One region of the Tepidibacillus sp. LV47 genome, then DNA from elsewhere that is predicted to be linked to it. Evidence: predicted binding sites of a transcription regulator. Region 1 holds the regulator's gene; each other region holds the start of a gene.
What was found. The regulator LexA, encoded in region 1, represses DNA repair genes until DNA is damaged. The targets are predictions, from matches to a motif close to CGAACATATGTTCG.
Positions count from the first base shown of each region.

Region 2: the regulator LexA is predicted to act here: its motif matches at 1,957-1,970, upstream of pcrA (DNA helicase PcrA).
Region 3: the regulator LexA is predicted to act here: its motif matches at 1,610-1,623, upstream of ruvC (crossover junction endodeoxyribonuclease RuvC).
Region 4: the regulator LexA is predicted to act here: its motif matches at 2,173-2,186, upstream of uvrB (excinuclease ABC subunit UvrB).

Region 1 covers NZ_JBLWIF010000001.1:80,323-84,854, reverse strand. The annotation lists gene ACMW72_RS00395 (aminotransferase class I/II-fold pyridoxal phosphate-dependent enzyme) at 1-653, shown strand, start outside; gene ACMW72_RS00390 (MerR family transcriptional regulator) at 746-1,150, shown strand; gene glnA (type I glutamate--ammonia ligase) at 1,209-2,543, shown strand; gene lexA (transcriptional repressor LexA) at 2,595-3,215, opposite strand; gene ACMW72_RS00375 (recombinase family protein) at 3,446-4,111, shown strand; gene ACMW72_RS00370 (dicarboxylate/amino acid:cation symporter) at 4,176-4,532, shown strand, end outside.
Region 2 covers NZ_JBLWIF010000007.1:102,439-106,970, forward strand. The annotation lists gene pcrA (DNA helicase PcrA) at 1-1,915, opposite strand, end outside; gene ACMW72_RS09260 (class I SAM-dependent rRNA methyltransferase) at 2,423-3,640, opposite strand; gene ACMW72_RS09265 (heptaprenylglyceryl phosphate synthase) at 3,663-4,364, opposite strand; gene ACMW72_RS09270 (YerC/YecD family TrpR-related protein) at 4,415-4,532, opposite strand, start outside.
Region 3 covers NZ_JBLWIF010000004.1:24,928-29,459, reverse strand. The annotation lists gene ruvB (Holliday junction branch migration DNA helicase RuvB) at 1-459, opposite strand, end outside; gene ruvA (Holliday junction branch migration protein RuvA) at 472-1,089, opposite strand; gene ruvC (crossover junction endodeoxyribonuclease RuvC) at 1,086-1,589, opposite strand; gene ACMW72_RS06300 (BofC C-terminal domain-containing protein) at 1,702-2,241, opposite strand; gene ACMW72_RS06295 (YebC/PmpR family DNA-binding transcriptional regulator) at 2,306-3,049, opposite strand; gene nadE (NAD(+) synthase) at 3,162-3,914, opposite strand; gene ACMW72_RS06285 (phosphotransferase) at 3,973-4,532, opposite strand, start outside.
Region 4 covers NZ_JBLWIF010000002.1:285,854-290,385, reverse strand. The annotation lists gene uvrA (excinuclease ABC subunit UvrA) at 1-42, opposite strand, end outside; gene uvrB (excinuclease ABC subunit UvrB) at 45-2,018, opposite strand; gene ACMW72_RS04555 (PDZ domain-containing protein) at 2,429-3,685, opposite strand; gene ACMW72_RS04550 (S41 family peptidase) at 3,770-4,532, opposite strand, start outside.

The sequences.
Region 1 (4,532 bases):
ATTGTTATGGTGAATTTACGGACAAGCATGAACCTACTGCGGTAGGGGCTGATATTCTCGTTGGTTCACTAATTAAAAATCCTGGAGGAGGTATTGCTAAAACCGGAGGATACATTGTTGGCAAAGAAAAATATGTAAAACAAATATCCTATCGCTTAACAGCACCAGGAATCGGAGCAAAAGTTGGTTCGATGCACGAACACATGATGGATTTTTATCAAGGATTTTTCTTGGCTCCTCATATGGTAGGTGAAGCATTAAAAGGGGGAATTTTTGCTTCTGCTTTCCTTGAAGGATTAGGGTTCAAGACGAATCCTCATTGGACGGAAAAAAGAAATGATATTATTCAAGCGATCCAGTTTGATAACGCAGATTCATTAATTGCCTTTCTCCAAGGGATTCAAAAAGGCTCTCCTATTGATTCCCATGTTGTACCAGAACCAAATTTAATGCCTGGTTATCAAGACCCAGTGATTATGGCAGCAGGTACATTTGTTCAAGGGGCAAGTTTAGAACTATCTGGTGATGCTCCGATTCGCGAGCCATATATTGCTTACATTCAAGGGGGTCTCACTTATCAACACGTAAAATGGGGTTTATTGACAGCGATTCAAAATATGATGGAAAAAGGAATACTTTCAATAGATTTTTAAAAAAAATATATGTTATATTTTCTAACATTATATTGACAAGTAAATTTACAAAGAATAAAATAGAAGCATAATAAATTAAGGAGAGGATAGATATGACTGATTTGGAACGAAGAAATCTACCTCTTTTTCCAATCGGAATTGTCATGCAATTAACCGAATTGTCTGCTAGACAAATCCGTTATTATGAAGAACAAGGGTTAATCCATCCAGCTCGTACAAAAGGACGACAACGACTTTTTTCTTTTAACGATATTGAAAAACTATTGGAGATTAAAAGTCTTTTAGAAAAGAAAGTAAATATTGCAGGAATAAAAGAGATCTTTGCACGCAGAGAACAAGAAGAAAGGGAAAAAGAAGCTCAACTCTCTCGTAAAAATAAAATCGATATTATATCTGATGCTAGGTTACGTGAGATGGTGATGCGAGAAATTTTAGATTTACGCCCAGGCAAAACCCATTCATTAATTCAAGGGGAAATTTCAAGGTTTTTTCACTAAAGTTCCTCAATGCTTTTGCATTTGAGATAAATCATTAAAAATAGGGAGAGTGTAGAACATGTCAAGGTATAGTAAAGACGACATTTTAAGAATGGCAAAAGAAAAAAATGTTCGTTTTATCCGATTAATGTTTACAGATCTACTTGGTGTAATCAAAAACGTAGAAATTCCTGTCAGTCAATTGGAAAAAGCTCTGGATAACAAAATTATGTTTGATGGTTCTTCAATTGAAGGATTTGTTCGGATTGAGGAATCAGATATGTATTTATATCCAGATTTAGATACGTGGGTTATTTTCCCGTGGGAATCAGAGGAAGGTGCAGTTGCTCGATTAATTTGTGATATTTATTTACCTGACGGAAGACCATTCCCTGGAGATCCTAGGGGAATATTGAAGAGAGCGATGAAAGAAGCAGAAGAATTAGGTTTTTCTGCGATGAATGTAGGTCCTGAACCTGAATTTTTCCTTTTTAAAACGGATGAAGAAGGTGAACCTACACTAAAGTTAAATGATAATGGCGCTTATTTTGACTTAGCTCCAGTTGACTTAGGGGAAAACTGTCGTCGAGATATCGTATTAATATTAGATAAAATGGGATTTGAAGTAGAAGCTTCCCACCATGAAGTTGCGCCTGGACAACATGAGATCGATTTTAAATATGCAGATGCTGTGCGTACAGCTGATAATATCCAAACATTCCAACTTGTGGTAAAAACAATCGCCCGTAAGCATGGGTTACATGCTACATTTATGCCAAAACCTTTATTCGGTGTAAATGGATCAGGTATGCATCTTCATCTTTCCTTATTTAAGGGTAATCAAAATACTTTTTATGATCCAAACGATCCTCTAGGTCTTTCTGAAACTGCGAGGTATTTTATTGCAGGAGTATTAAAACATGCTCGTTCGTTAACAGCCATTACCAATCCTACAGTGAATTCCTACAAACGTTTGGTTCCTGGTTACGAAGCACCTGTATATGTAGCATGGTCAGCTTTAAATAGAAGCCCATTAATACGAGTTCCTGCTTCTAGAGGTTTAAGCACAAGAATTGAGGTTCGCCATCCTGATCCCTCAGCAAATCCATATTTAGCTTTAACAGTGCTATTAAAAGCTGGACTTGATGGGATTAAGAATAAATTACCATTACCAGCTCCAATTGACCGAAATATTTATCACATGACGGAAGAGGAAAGAAAACGTGAGGGAATTGAAAACCTGCCAACTAGCTTAGAAGAAGCGATTCAGGAATTACTTAAAAATGAATTAATCTTATCCGCTCTTGGTGAGCACGCTGTCGAGCATTTTGTAGCTGCAAAACGAATTGAATGGGATATGTTTAGAACTCAAGTTCACCAATGGGAAAGAGATCAATATTTGAAATTATACTAATGTTATCATAACCCCTAACGATATGTTAGGGGTTAAATTATTGCATAAAAATTAATGGATTTGTCGAAATACACCGATGACCTTGCCAAGAATAATCACATCTTTTAATAGGATTGGTTCCATCGATGAATTTTCAGGTTGAAGACGAATTTGATTCTTTTCTTTAAAGAATCGTTTAACCGTTGCTTCACCATCTTCGGTCATCGCCACAACAATTTCGCCATTATTCGCGACAGGTTGTTGACGAACAATTACATAATCCCCATCCAAAATTCCAGCTTCAATCATACTGTCACCTTGAACAGTTAACATATATACCTGGTCACCGTTAATTATATGGGCGGGTAAAGGAAAATAATCTTCAATATTTTCAATTGCAGTAATTGGTAATCCTGCAGTTACTTTACCAATTACAGGTACTTTTACGACTTGTTGACCATTTGTTTCCCGATCAAAATCATCCGTAAGAATCTCTATTGCTCTTGGTTTTGTAGCATCTCTTCGAATAAGCCCTTTTTTCTCTAACCGAGCCAAGTGACCATGTACAGTAGAACTAGAGGCTAGTCCAACAGCTTCACCGATCTCTCGAACAGATGGGGGATATCCTTTTTCCCTTACGGTTTGCTTGATAAAATCTAAAATCGCTTTTTGTCGATTGGATAATTTATTCATATGACACCTCACATAATATTCCAATTTTTATTTTATTATATCATAGGAAAGTGAGATTGCAAACATTCGTTCTGATATTTTTGATCAGAAATTTTGTTTCACTATAAAAAAGTGTTATACTAAATCTGTCCTTTTCTGGTCATATTAAATGCTAGAGTAATGTTTCATTTTATACTGGATATCTTAGTTTGGTTTGTTACTTTCATTAATTTTTAGGGAGAGGGGATATTGTGAAAGTAGCGATTTATTCGAGGGTGAGCACAGATAGGGATCAACAGTTTACTAGTCTCAAAAGACAGTCGGAAGAAAGCATTCGCTTTTGCCAAAAAAGAAATTGGACAATTGTAGATATAATAGAAGAACAGGAAAGTGGTTACGAAATCGATAGAGAAGGGATCTACCATCTACTTCATCTTTTTAAAGAAAGATTAATCGATGCAGTAGTGATTCAAGATGAGACAAGGATTGGCAGAGGAAATACGAAGATTGCCATTCTCCATCAAATTCGTAAATATGGAGGAAAGATCGTTTCATTAGAACATGATGGCGAGTTAGTTGTTTCTGAAATGGATGGAATGGTCTTAGAAATTCTAGCAATCATCGAGGAATACCAACGACGTTTAAATAATCGAAAAATTTCACGTGGAATGAAACGTGCTATAGAAGCCGGATACGAACCAGCTAGAAATCTAAAAAACATTAATCAAGGTGGCCGGCAGAAGAAGGAAGTTCCCATTGAAGAAATTATTCGTTTAAGAAAGCTTGAATTGACTTTTCATGAAATTGCAGCTACATTACGTGGATTTGGTTATGATATTTCCAAAGCAACGGTACATCGTAGATACCAAGAATATGAAAAAAAGTTAAAAGAATCAAGCAGCACATCGGATTATTGATTAAAGTTTTCAACTGTCATATAATCATGTAACGTATTAAAGAAAAAGAGAAAGGAGTTCTAACATGAGTCAATCTACAAAAATTTCGCTTTCGATGTTGCTTGGTGTTGTTGTAGGTTTTATTTTCAACCTCTACCTTCCTGAGAACACGATTCAATACCTAGATAAGAATATTTTTCATCTAATAGGAACTGGTTTTATTCGTTTTATCCAATTTATTGTGGTACCAATTATTTTAGCATCATTAGTTGTTAGTATGACTAGAATGAAAGATATTAAAAAAATAGGTCGATATAGTCTTAAATTAATGATATTATATATTTTAACTTCCTTAGTCGCTCTTTTTATCGGAATATTCTTTGCGTACTTACTCAAACCAGGTATAGGTGTTCAACTTTTGCAACAAAAAGTTGAATTAAAA
Region 2 (4,532 bases), on a different contig from region 1:
GAATCTCTTGGATAAAACGAGATGGAGCATTTACTTGTGTCTTTCCAAATAAAATCCGAGACTGGGCATAAGTGAGATATAATTCCTGTTCGGCTCTTGTGATTCCTACATAGGCGAGACGTCGTTCTTCTTCCATCTCCTCTTCATCAAACAACGCCCGACTATGGGGAAAAATTCCTTCTTCTAATCCGGCTAAGAAAACGACAGGGAATTCTAACCCTTTTGCGCTATGCAAGGTCATTAAGGTAACTCCTGTTTGCTTTTCTTCTTCCTCGTCAAGCTGATCCACATCAGAAATGAGTGCAAGATCGGTTAAAAAGGCGATGAGTGATTGATCTTCGTTTTGCTTCTCAAATTCCATCGTAACAGATAAAAACTCTTCGATATTTTCAATCCGAGCTTGTGCTTCTAAAGGATTCTCCTTCTTTAATTCTTCCCGATATTGGGTACGTTCTAGTACCATTTCCGTTAATTCTGTCACTCCAAGATATTCTGCCATTTGGTTAAACTCACGAATCATTTCAGCAAACTGGCTAATCTTATTCGCTGTTTTTGTTGCAATCCCAATGAAATCGACCACTTCAATCGCTCGAAACATCGAAATCCCTTGACTTGCAGCATATTCAGCAATTTTATCAACTGTCGCCGCACCAATTCCTCTTTTTGGTACATTAATGATTCTTCGTAAGCTGATATCGTCATCAGGATTCACGATCAGTCTTAAATAAGCAAGGATATCCTTAATCTCTTTGCGATCGTAGAACTTAGTTCCGCCAACGATTTTATAGGGAATATTGGACTTAACAAACACTTCCTCAATCACACGAGTCTGGGCATTGGTTCGATATAAAACGGCATAGTCTTGATAATGTCGCCCTTTGGCAATTCCTTTTTGGATAACTTTGGCGATAAAGTAAGCTTCATCATGCTCGTTCATAGATTCATAAAGTGTTAATTTGTTGCCTTCTGGGTTTTCAGTCCAAAGATTCTTTGGTTTGCGCATTGTATTATGCTCAATCACAGCATTGGCCGCTTTTAGAATATTCTTGGTGGAGCGATAGTTTTGTTCTAATTTGATAAGCTGAGCTTTAGGATAGTCTTCTTCAAACTTAAGGATGTTTTGAATATCGGCACCACGCCATTTGTAGATCGATTGATCGGTATCACCAACGACAAAGATATTTTGATAATAATCAGCCAGCATCCTAACAAGTACATATTGAGCACGGTTGGTATCTTGATATTCATCGATGTGAATATATTGGAACTTCCGTTGATAGTATTCTAGAACATCTGGATTTTTTTGGAACAATTGAACGGTTAACATAATGAGATCATCGAAATCAACAGATTGATTCGCTTTTAAACGTTCTTGATATTTTTGATAAACGGTGAAAACTTGTTGACTAAAGTAATCACTCGCTGATTTGCCATATTGTTCAGGGTTTTTTAGTTCATTCTTCGCTTGACTGATGGTTGCAAGAACGGCTCTAGGTTCAAGTTTTTTCGTATCCATATTGAGTTCTTTCATGATCTGTTTGACGACAGTGAATTGGTCATCAGAATCAAGAATCGTGAAATTATTGGAATAATCGATGCGATGAATATCTTTACGCAAGATTCTTACACACATAGAGTGAAAGGTTGAAATCCAAATATCTTCTCCTTGAAGCCCAACAAGTTTGGCTACTCTTTCTTTCATTTCTCTTGCTGCTTTATTGGTAAAAGTAATCGCTAATATATTCCAAGGGGGAACTCCTTGATGGATGAGATTGGCGATTCGGTGGGTTAATACTTTTGTTTTCCCACTACCTGCTCCTGCTAATACGAGAATCGGGCCATTGATCGTTTCCACCGCTTTTTTCTGTTGGGGATTTAAGCCTGCAAAAATCTGTGCCGCTTGAACTTGTGTCATGGTTTCACCTTCCATATCTTCGCTATCAGAGATCAACGATAAGTACATTTGTTCGTTTCTTCCTTCTCTTTTCAAATTATATCGAATCGCACCTATTCGTTCAATCAATCCGTTTATTTTCTTGTAGAATAAATGCCGAAGCATACTTAAATAAAAGGCTTGTATGTTCTATAAGCTACGACTTTTGCGAGCGAGTTTTCCCTCCGTCCGTTTATTCAAGAAAAACCGCAAGAAATCGGAGTAGCGTTAGAACATACAAGCCTATATCATCTTTGTATATTCCAACGCATCTCAGTTGTCCGCCACTTTCTTTTAACGATGATTTAGGTAAGAAAGTGGCTACCAAAAGTCGCTGCTTATGGAATATACAAACATACTATCTTCGAACACAGGCTTGTATGTTCTATAAGCTACGACTTTTGCGAGCGAGTTTTCCCTCCAACTGTTTATTCATGGAAAACCGCGAGGAATCGGAGTAGCGTTAGAACATACAAGCCTATACATCAGTTATCCTCTGCTTCTTACTTCATAAATCGCAAACTTAAGATAATGCCCTTCATCGACACCTGCGATTTCGGGATGATCTTTTCCTGCTCCTGCAAAGTATACGAGCCGCAGAATCTTATGAGCATCAAAAGCAGCATCTTGGATCATCTGTACAAATAAATCAGGGGTCATGTGATAGGAACAGCTTGCTGTGACCAAAAAGCCTCCTTCGCGAAGAAGTTTCATTCCCCGTAGGTTAATCTCTTTATAACCTCGGTAAGCTCCTTTCACAGCGGATCTCGATTTGGCAAAGGCAGGTGGATCAAGAATGACCACATCATATTTCCTTCCTTCTTTTTCCTTTTCCCGCAAAAAGTCAAAGACATTAGCCACTTCAAAGCGGATCCGATCTTGTAAACCGTTTAGCTGAGCATTTCGTTTTGCGGTTTCAATCGCTAATTCAGATATATCGACAGCTGTGATTTCTTTTGCCCCATAATAAGCCGCATGAAGCGCAAATCCCCCAGTATGAGAAAAACAATCAAGAACTTCTGCTCCTTCTTTTCCTTTCTCTTTCCATCCATTCATTAACAGCTTTAGTGCAGCGCGGTTTTCCCGTTGATCAAAGAAATGACCTGTTTTTTGACCCTCGTAAACGTCAACTAAGATGCGTAAGTCATTTTCCATGATCTCAATATATCTTGGAACCTCTCCGTACCAAACTCCTGTCTCTTGTTGCAATCCTTCTAATTCCCGAACAGGAACATCGTTGCGAAGATAGATTCCTTTTGGTTGGAAAACCGTTAACAGACCTTCTAAAATGTGCGATTTTAAACGTTCCATACCATAAGAAAGAATTTGAACGACAAGGTAGTCCTCATATTTATCGACGATTAAACCTGGCAAAAAGTCTGCTTCGCCATATACGGCCCTGTAAGAGCGACTTCCTGGTAAAAAACGTTCCCGATACTCTTTTGCTTTTTGAATTCGTTTAATAAAGAAGGAAGCATCGATCTCTTCAGCGGGATCATAACTTAAAACCCTTGCGATAATTTGCGATTTTGGGTTGGCATAACCAAGCGCTAAAAATACACCCTGATGATTTAGAATCTGCACCAGTTCCCCTAGGGATAGTTTTCCTTCAATTCGCTCCACTTCACTTTGAAAAACCCATGGATGGCCTTGCTCTAATCGTTTTTTTCGTTTACGCTGCAAAAATATTTTCGTATAGTTTTTCAATCTTTCCACCTCATTACTATATTTATGAACGATAAACATTTTTTGTAGGGATAGTCTTTAAAGCTGTATAAAAATCTTCGTAAATCAGATTGCCTACAATAATGGTGTCCGCATATCGGCTCATCTCCATTGCTTTGTCATAGGAATCAATCCCGCCACCATAAAAGATTTGGGAATGTCCTACGATTTGCCGAATTTCTTTCAGCCACTCAGGATTCCCATATCTCCCGCTATATTCCACATACAGAATGGGCAAATGTAAGAGCTGATCAATGATCCTTGCATAAGCTAGTACATCTTCTAAATCCGTTGGAACTTTGCTTCTTGTTAATTGTGCAACCGATGAATCTTCATTAAGAATGATATACCCTTCGACAAAAACTTGATTCCAGTTCACCCAATCCCCATAACGCTTTAAGGCTTCATGATGAACATCTAAAATCCATTTCGGATCCTTAGCATTAACTACAAAGGGAATAAAATAATAATCAAATCCTGGTACGATGGCTTGTAGATCGGAGATTTCTTGAATCGCGATTTTACCATGCTTGCGAATCTGTTTTAAAAGAAAATGGGTATCTTCATAGGTGACCCCCAAAGTACCACCCACTAAAATAGCATCAGTATCCGTATGGCATAATTGTTCAATTTGCTGTTTTGTAATGAAACGATTGGGATCTAATTTAAACATATGTTTTAAACCTGATAAAAATGGATGATTCATAGATTCCTCCTACAAAGGCAATAACATTAAAAAGAGAGTAGAAACATATACTACTCTCTCCCATCTTCGTCTATTTGTTTTGCTTCTGATTGACCTAAGTATAACCGATCTAATACCATTTTATAGCCATCATTTCCATAATTGAGGCATCTTTTCACTCTGGATATT
Region 3 (4,532 bases), on a different contig from region 1:
GAACTTGGGAAGGTCTAGTCGAACCGATCTTGCGCTGGGCCCTTTACCAATAATAATATCTAGGGCATAGTCTTCCATCGCAGAATAAAGAACTTCCTCGACAGTACGATGAAGGCGGTGAATTTCATCGATAAAGAGCACATCTCCTTCTTGGAGATTCGTCAAAATGGCAGCTAGATCCCCAGGTCGTTCAATCGCAGGACCTGATGTGGTGCGAATCCCTACTCCCATTTCGTTAGCAATAATATTGGAAAGGGTAGTTTTCCCTAACCCTGGCGGACCATAAAGAAGGACATGGTCTAAGGGTTCATTCCGCATCTTTGCCGCTTCAATAAACACTTTTAAATTTTCTTTTACTCTAGCTTGCCCGATATATTCCGATAAAAAACGAGGACGCAGGCTAAATTCGACACTTTGATCCTCCGTTAACATCTGAGCGGAGATAATGCGATCTTCCAATGCCTCTTCCTCCTATTCTCTCATCAGATTTTGTAATGCCTGTTTAATTAATCGATCAAGGGGTTCTCCCTTTTCAATCAAAGGTTGCAAGCTTTTTAAAACTTGATGAATCTCTTGATCATGATAACCTAAGGATTTGAGCGCTTCTTTTAGATCGGAACCATGTTTAGTAGAGATGATCCCTTCTTCTTTCCTTTTCATTATATCAAAAAGATTCCCTCTAAAACTTAATCCTTTCACTTTATCTTTTAAATCTAAAATGATCCGTTGTGCTGTTTTTTTGCCAACTCCTGGCAATTGGGTTAAAAACTTCTCATCCTCAGAGGCAATGGCCTGGATCACTTGATTGAGGTTCCCTTGACCAATCATCGCTAGTGCTCCTTTTGGTCCAATCCCCGATACCCCTAATAATAAGCGAAAGAGATAGCGTTCTTCTTTATTTTGAAATCCATAAAGACCCATCCAATCCTCACGCATATAGTGGTGAGTATAAATCAGACAAGGTTGATTAAGCTTTGGATGATAGAATTCGGGTCTCGGGACAAAAACCTGATAACCTACCCCATTTACATTGACAATCACTGACTCTTCATCGATATCGACAACAATTCCTTGGACAAAATCGATCATATGGTTTTCCCCTTGTTCAGTAAAAAAGTCATTTTCGCCGAATGAGCATGACAAATGGCAATCGCTAAAGCATCCGCCACATCATCTGGCTTCGGAATCTCCTTTAAATTCAAATACATCTTAACCATTTCTTGAATTTGTCTTTTTTCTGCTCTTCCATAACCTACTATCGCTTGTTTCACTTGTAATGGTGTATATTCGAAAACGGGAAGTCCTGCCTCAACTGCTGCTAACATGAGAACTCCTCTTGCCTGTCCAACGGTAAACGCTGTGGTTACGTTTTTATTAAAATAAAGTTTTTCGATGGAAACGGCTTCGGGTTGATAGGTCGCAATGATTTCTTTCGCTGCATCATAAACTTGTTTTAGACGAATTCCTGTATCTAATCCAGCTTTGGTCTGGATGCTCCCATATTGAAGAGGACGAACTTGATTTCCTTCTTTTTTAATAACACCAAAACCAACGATCGCAATTCCCGGATCAAAACCTAAAATAATCACGAAACTCCCCCATCAAGATACGAACATATATTTTCATCATGCTGATTATACCAAAAAAATGCATCAAAAAAAAGCCACGAAACCGTGACTTTTTCCTTGAGCAACCTAAAAACTATTCCTTTGTAAATTCACTAAAGGTAGATAACACACTATTATACTCTGCTAAATTGTGAACAGGAATTCCTTCTTGCAATTGACGGACCGGTTCTTTAGGCAGTCCTGTTTCTAAACTCTCGATATCAATCTGAAAAAACGTTTCAATGACTTGTTTATTCTTCGCATCCCCTTTATATAAAATGAGATGCCCATCTGGACTTAATCCAAAATAAGCGCCCTTGCAATCAGGGGATAGTTCCTTTAGATTTCTTTTTAAGATAATCTCCCTTTTATCCGGGTCGACTTTCTCAACGGTCCAGTCTGGATATTTTTGTGAAATGTCCTTTAATAATAGAACCTCATCTTTTTTTTCAACGATGTCTTTCCCACATGCATAATGGGAAATTAGTGTTAACTTCATCGGGATAGGTGTATTCACTTTTCGTACCGATGATAAGTTTGAATCACTTAGAAAGTAAATGGATATGGCTAGGATAACAAATAAAGATAAAAGAATAAAACGAATCCACTTCCTAAAAATTAAATGAAAAAACATGAAAAAACCCCTTTTTCTTGAGTTTTTTCCTAGTCATACCCAATTTTTCGTCAATTTATACATTTTATTCTTCGAATTCACTATCATCAATATCTGCATTCGTTTGTACCGATTGAACATCGTCTAAGTCTTCCAGTGCATCGATGAGTTTAATCATTGCTTTGGCGTTTTCCCCTGTTAGGGCGATTGTATTTTGTGGGATCATGGTAATTTCCGCTTCTTCAAATTCAAGTCCTTGTTGTTCTAAAGAAGTTTTTACATTTTCAAATTGTTCTGGTGTTGTATAAATTTCGTAATCATCTTCTTCAACCTTTAAATCTTCAGCACCTGCTTCTAACGCCATCATCATGATACTATCTTCGTCTAAATCTGTCTTCTTTTTATCGATGATAAGAACCCCTTTTCGCTCAAACATCCAGGTAACGCTTCCTGTCTCACCAAGGCTCCCGCCGTTCTTGTTAAAGGCATGGCGGACTTCTGCAGCAGTACGATTCCGATTATCCGTCAAACATTGAACCATAACCGCTACTCCGCCAGGTCCATATCCTTCATAGGTGATTTCCTCGTAATTACTATCGGTTTCACCCAACGCTTTTTTGATCGTACGTTCAATATTATCGCTAGGCATATTGTTTTTCTTTGCCTTTTGAATCGCTAATTTTAATTTAAAGTTTACATTAGGGTCAGGCCCACCATTACGGACTGCGACGAAAATTTCCTTCGAGATCTTTGTGAAAATTTTCGCTTTAATTGCATCTTGACGTCCTTTGCGATGCATGATGTTTTTCCATTTTGAATGACCTGCCATCCTAATTCTCCTCTCAATTAAATTCACAACCATATGTTTGATTAAATTCCAGACATAAGTTTAGCACAGCACATGTAAACGGGTAAACAGGTTTTGTTTCCAGATATCAGCCCTAAACTCCCGGCATTAACGATCGTTTGTGTTCACTGATTTGATGTAAATATTCAATCTTTTCGATGACTTCTGGTTTTCCTTCTCCTGTAAGGAGATAACGATCTAAATCTTCATAGCTAAAACCCATTTCACTTTCATCAGTTTGTCCAACCCATAAATCAGCTGATGGGGGTTTAGTGATAATGGACTCAGGAATGCCCAATTCCTCTGCTACCATTCGAATTTGATGTTTGGTTAGACTTGCGACTGGATTGAAATCTGCGAGTCCATCCCCACCTTTTGTCATATAGCCAACATAAATTTCCGAGTAGTTACAAGTATCGGCAACAAGATATCCTTTTTGTCCTGCTATTGCATAAAGGCTTGTCATTCGTAATCTTGCTTTGGTGTTTCCTTTTTGTAAGTCACTTAATGGTTCAACCTTCTCAATCTCGGATAAAATTGCATCAAAAGCAGGTCCAACATCAATCGTCACCAGGTTTAAATCAAGGGTTTCTGCCAATTTCTTGGCATCTTTTTCATGAATGGGATTGGAATAAGCAGGCATCCAGATTCCTAATACCCGGTCGTTCCCTAATGCCTTCAAACATAATGCAGCAGTTACCGCACTATCAATCCCTCCAGAAATACCGACAACGACTCCTTTCGCTTTGGCTTTTTCCACATAATTTCGAATAAAATTGACCCGATCCTGGATATCTTCTTGAATTCTTTCCTTATATTGTTTTAGTTTCTCTTGAAAACGATCCATTGGCGATACTCCTTTCTTATCACCTTTTATGTTATAAAATTTTACATCATGAATCAACTTATGCTTTTAAAATCCTTTTTCGAAAGGAATCATATGCATCAAACTTTTGACGAAATCGTTGGATATAAGGAAGCACGTGTTCTCTTTTATATTTATCGGGTCGATAATAAGCACCCAAGCACTCTCGGAAAAATTCATTGGGATATAATGAAAATTGGCGTAAGATCATTCGCTCGTCATCAGATAGTTTTCGATAATCGTTATAAGTCCTTTCTACTTTTAGAAAAATATCTAGATCCCAATTCCATTCTACCATTACTCGGTTAATTAATTGCCATACATCCATGACATGTGTTTCGTAACCTGACAAATCAAAATCGATCATCCAGACTTTCTCACCTAGTAAAAAATTATGATTGGCCACATCACGATGGGCAACGAAACGATAATCGATGGCTTCTTGATTGATTCGATTGATTTTATACTGATCGATCTTCTGAAAGGCTTCCTTTCCGAAGCTAAGCATTTCTTGTCCAATCATTAAAATCTCTTCATCTAAAGCATCCCGTTCTTTTTTGGCCATCAACTTTTGGTACAGGTCCCCAAATTCTTGCAGCC
Region 4 (4,532 bases), on a different contig from region 1:
ATGAACTCTCGCTCCTTTAATTTCAATCGATTCTTTTGCCATTTTTAAGCTCCTTCCGCCTTCAATTCAAATAAGAGATCACGCAATTTTGCTGCTTGTTCGAAATCCAATGCTTTTGCAGCGGCATGCATTTCCTTTTCGATGCGTTCGATCATTTGTGCCCGCTCTTTTTTCGTGAGCTTTTTCTTTTTACCGTATTCAGCTTGATCTTCGGCTACTTTTACAGCTTCAATCACATCGCTGATTTTTTTCTTAATCGTTTTTGGAATGATGCCATGTTCCTGATTATATGCCATTTGGATCCTGCGACGACGATTGGTTTCATCGATGGCGATTTTCATTGAATCCGTCATTTTGTCCGCATACATAATCACTTTTCCATTGGCATTCCTTGCCGCTCGGCCAATCGTTTGAATTAATGATCGTTCTGAGCGCAAGAAGCCTTCTTTATCCGCATCTAAGATGGCAACAAGGGAAACTTCGGGAATGTCTAATCCCTCACGCAAAAGGTTAATTCCGATTAAAACGTCAAATTCACCTAAACGTAAATCGCGAATAATTTGCATTCTTTCTAATGTTTTGATATCCGAATGAAGATAACGAACCTTAATTCCAATTTCTTCTAGGTAGTCGGTTAAGTCTTCTGCCATTTTTTTTGTTAATGTAGTGACTAATACCCGTTCCTCTCGTTTAATCCGTTCTTGGATTTCTCCTATTAAATCATCGATTTGTCCTTTAATAGGTCTTACTTCGATTTCAGGGTCCAATAATCCTGTTGGCCGGATAATCTGTTCCACCACTTCAGGGGATTGTTCTAATTCATAAGGTCCAGGTGTTGCCGAAACGTAAATAATTTGATGAATATGCTTTTCAAACTCTTCAAACGTTAGTGGTCGGTTATCTAATGCGGATGGCAGGCGGAAACCATGCTCTACTAATATTTCTTTTCGTGCCCTGTCTCCGTTATACATTCCTCGAATCTGTGGGATGGTAACATGGGATTCATCGATAATCATGAGAAAATCATCTGGGAAATAATCTAACAATGTATAAGGGGTGGAACCAGCAGGTCTTCCCTCAAGATGGCGAGAATAATTTTCAATCCCAGAACAAAATCCTACTTCCTGCATCATTTCAATATCATATCTGGTGCGTTGTTCTAATCGTTGAGCTTCTAATAATTTTCCTTGTTCTTTTAGCTCCTTTAACCGTTCTTCTAATTCTGCCTCAATATTTTTAATTGCCCTTCTCATCTTTTCTTCACGTGTGACAAAGTGGGAAGCAGGGAAAATGGCCACATGTTCCCGATCCCCAATAATTTCCCCTGTTAAAACATCGATTTCACGAATTCGTTCAATTTCATCGCCAAAAAACTCGATCCGAACCGCTTGCTCTCCTCGAGATACAGGGAAAATTTCCAAAACATCTCCTCGAACCCGAAATGTACCACGGACGAAATTCAGATCATTTCGTTGATATTGAATATCTACCAGCTTGCGCAGGATTTCTTTCATGTCTTTTTCCATGCCAACTCGCAAGGAAAGAACAAGATTGCGGTATTCTTCTGGCGAACCTAAACCATAGATACTAGAAACACTAGCAACAATAATCACATCTCTCCGTTCAAATAAAGCACTGGTTGCTGAGTGACGCAATTTATCGATTTCATCGTTAATCTTCGCATCTTTTTCAATATAAGTATCTGTTTGTGGAACATAAGCTTCTGGTTGATAATAATCATAATAGCTTACAAAATATTCTACTGCATTATGAGGAAAGAATTGTTTGAACTCACTGGCCAATTGTGCAGCTAAGGTTTTATTATGAGCGATAACCAATGTTGGTTTATTCACTTTAGCAATGACGTTGGCCATGGTAAAGGTTTTCCCTGTACCTGTTGCTCCTAATAGTATTTGATGTTTTTTATTCGCTTTTATCCCTTGAACTAAAGCTTCAATCGCTTTAGGTTGATCTCCTTGTGGTTGAAAATCGGATACTAATTGGAAGATCTGTTCCACAACCAATCTCCCCTTTCGTAACAATTTAGCAAAGCAAATCGTTCAAAACTCGAACTCTTAGTACATACTAAAAGATAATTATAACATATTTATAGTAAAAATTAGCTTTTGACCAGTATTTTATCATTAGAAGTTATGTTCTTTTACCTATTCAAGAACAAATGTTCTTTATTCATTATAGGCTTTTTGTCAACCATTTTCAAATCTTGTTGCTTGCTTTTTATGTTCTATATCTATTTTCATACGTTAAAAAAAGGTTTGTATATTCCATCGCGCTCCGTTATCCGTGCCCTTCTATGAATAAAGATAAAGGCGAGAAGGGCACTTCTGAAAGTCGCAGCTTATGGAATATACAAACCCCCTAAATGATAAATGTTATCTGGTAGCCTAGATCAATCATATTTTTATGTTTAAGCGCTTCGGGAAACTTTTATTACTTTTTGTTTCAATAATTGCAATAGATTCGTATCTTTTACCTCGATGTAATAAGGGGCTTGATCATCAGGTGCAAGTAAAATTCCTAACTGGTGATGGTCCCCTGCATATAGAGAATGTTGTACCAACTTAATGTGGCCTGCTTCATTGATGATCTCCAATTTCGTAAAAGCAGGCTGTAATTGAAGTGCATCATACAACTCTGTTCGGGTAGCAACCTGCATACCATTTACCTTTTTAATCACTTCACCAGCTTTAATCCCCATTCGATCTGCAGGACTGTTTGGAAGTACTGCTAATATCTTCAAACCATCTTTTGGATGAACGTATATTGGTGGCAAAACTCTTTCTTTACGTTTTCCCCACAAATGAATTCCTTCGTGTGCAAGTCCCGCAAAAATCGCAGCAATGAATTGAAACGGCATCCATTGTTCAGCTAGAAAAGCCATAGCGAGTAACAACATGCTATAAATGATGAGGTGCTTTGCTGCGATCTTACTTTTCTCATAGGAAGAATAAACAATTGTCAATTCAGAATAGCCAATGAGAACAGGAACAGGAAACAGCGAAAACGTAGTTGCTGCCCCAAAGATTGGCCACCATGATCCAAACTGAAGCGAATTCATCGTAGCATCTCCTGTTGCTACTAGAAGAAATAACGGGGCAAGCCAAAAGGATTGGATATGATATCCACCCACTAATTTCCCTCGTTTGGTTTCAACAAATAGTGGGGTTGCTTGTTTCCCTGCTTGAAGTCGAATCAGGATCCCCTCTACCAAATGTAAAATGGCTACGATCGCAATAAGGGAGGGTACATGAATATCTTTTAGAACATTTAAAATTGGGTCAAAAACTGATGCCTGAGGAACTGGGAATATCTGTATCAGTGAAACCATGAGACCTAAGATCCCAACAGAATAAGATAAACAGAGAAAACGTATATGAAAAAGGGCTAAGATTCCAGTAATCAGCCAAAGAAGCCACATCCCCGTTGGCTGAAATACCACACCTAAACCAACCATTAATAAAGAAGCAATCATTCCGCCTATAAAACCATAACTAAGAGAAAGGATTACTTCTTGAGAAAGGGAATGAATACGGGCACTAAATAATTTCCGTTCCAACTGAATTTGTCTCCTATATTGTAATACAAGCAGGAATATACCAATATAAAATAACGGTTGGAGAAATAATAAACCGATTTGAGTTAACATCTGTTGTAGAATGGCCATTCGCCGTTTCCTCCTTTAAATACAAAAACCACAAAACAAAACGTTTTGTGGTTTTACATTCGACATTTCCCAGATGATTCCTTCTTATTTGATCAATTTTAATAAAGTCTCAATCGCTGCCTTTAATTGCAAATCATTTTCAGGATCTTTGATTCGCTCAATAATTTTATCTTGTAATTGATTAGCCGTTTGTTGATCCACAATCCCGGTAGCTTTTAACCCATTTGCCCGTTGAAAAGCGATCACTGCTTTTTCTGTCCCTTCATCAAAGTAACCATCCTTTCTTCCAGGCCTATAGCCGATCCCTTCAAGGATTAATTGTAGATTTTTCACATCATTATTATTCATATCTAGTTTAAGAAGAACATTTTCAGGAAACGGTGTAGTGTGGAAATACTCAGGTTGAGATATTTTTACATCAGGTTGAATTCCTTTCCCATTAATCCAATATCCCTTTGGTGTAAGCCATTTTGCAACGGTTAATTTCATATTACTTCCATCTGGAAGATCAAATGGATTCTGAACCGTACCTTTACCAAAACTGTTCTCACCAACGACAGGGTAATGTCCCGCTTCTTGCAATGCAGCTGCTAATATCTCAGATGCACTGGCACTTCCTTTATTAATCAGGACCACAATAGGATATTTTGCTGATTCCATTTCGGAGCGATAAGTTTGTCGTTTCTTATTCCGATCTTCGATTTGAACAATAATACCATGGTTTGGAACTACAAGGTTACCAATCTCTAAGACACTCTGCAAATACCCTCCTGGGTTTCCACGTACATCTACAATTAGCCCTTTGATGTTTTGGCTCTCTAATTCCTTTAACGTTTTTGCAAAATCA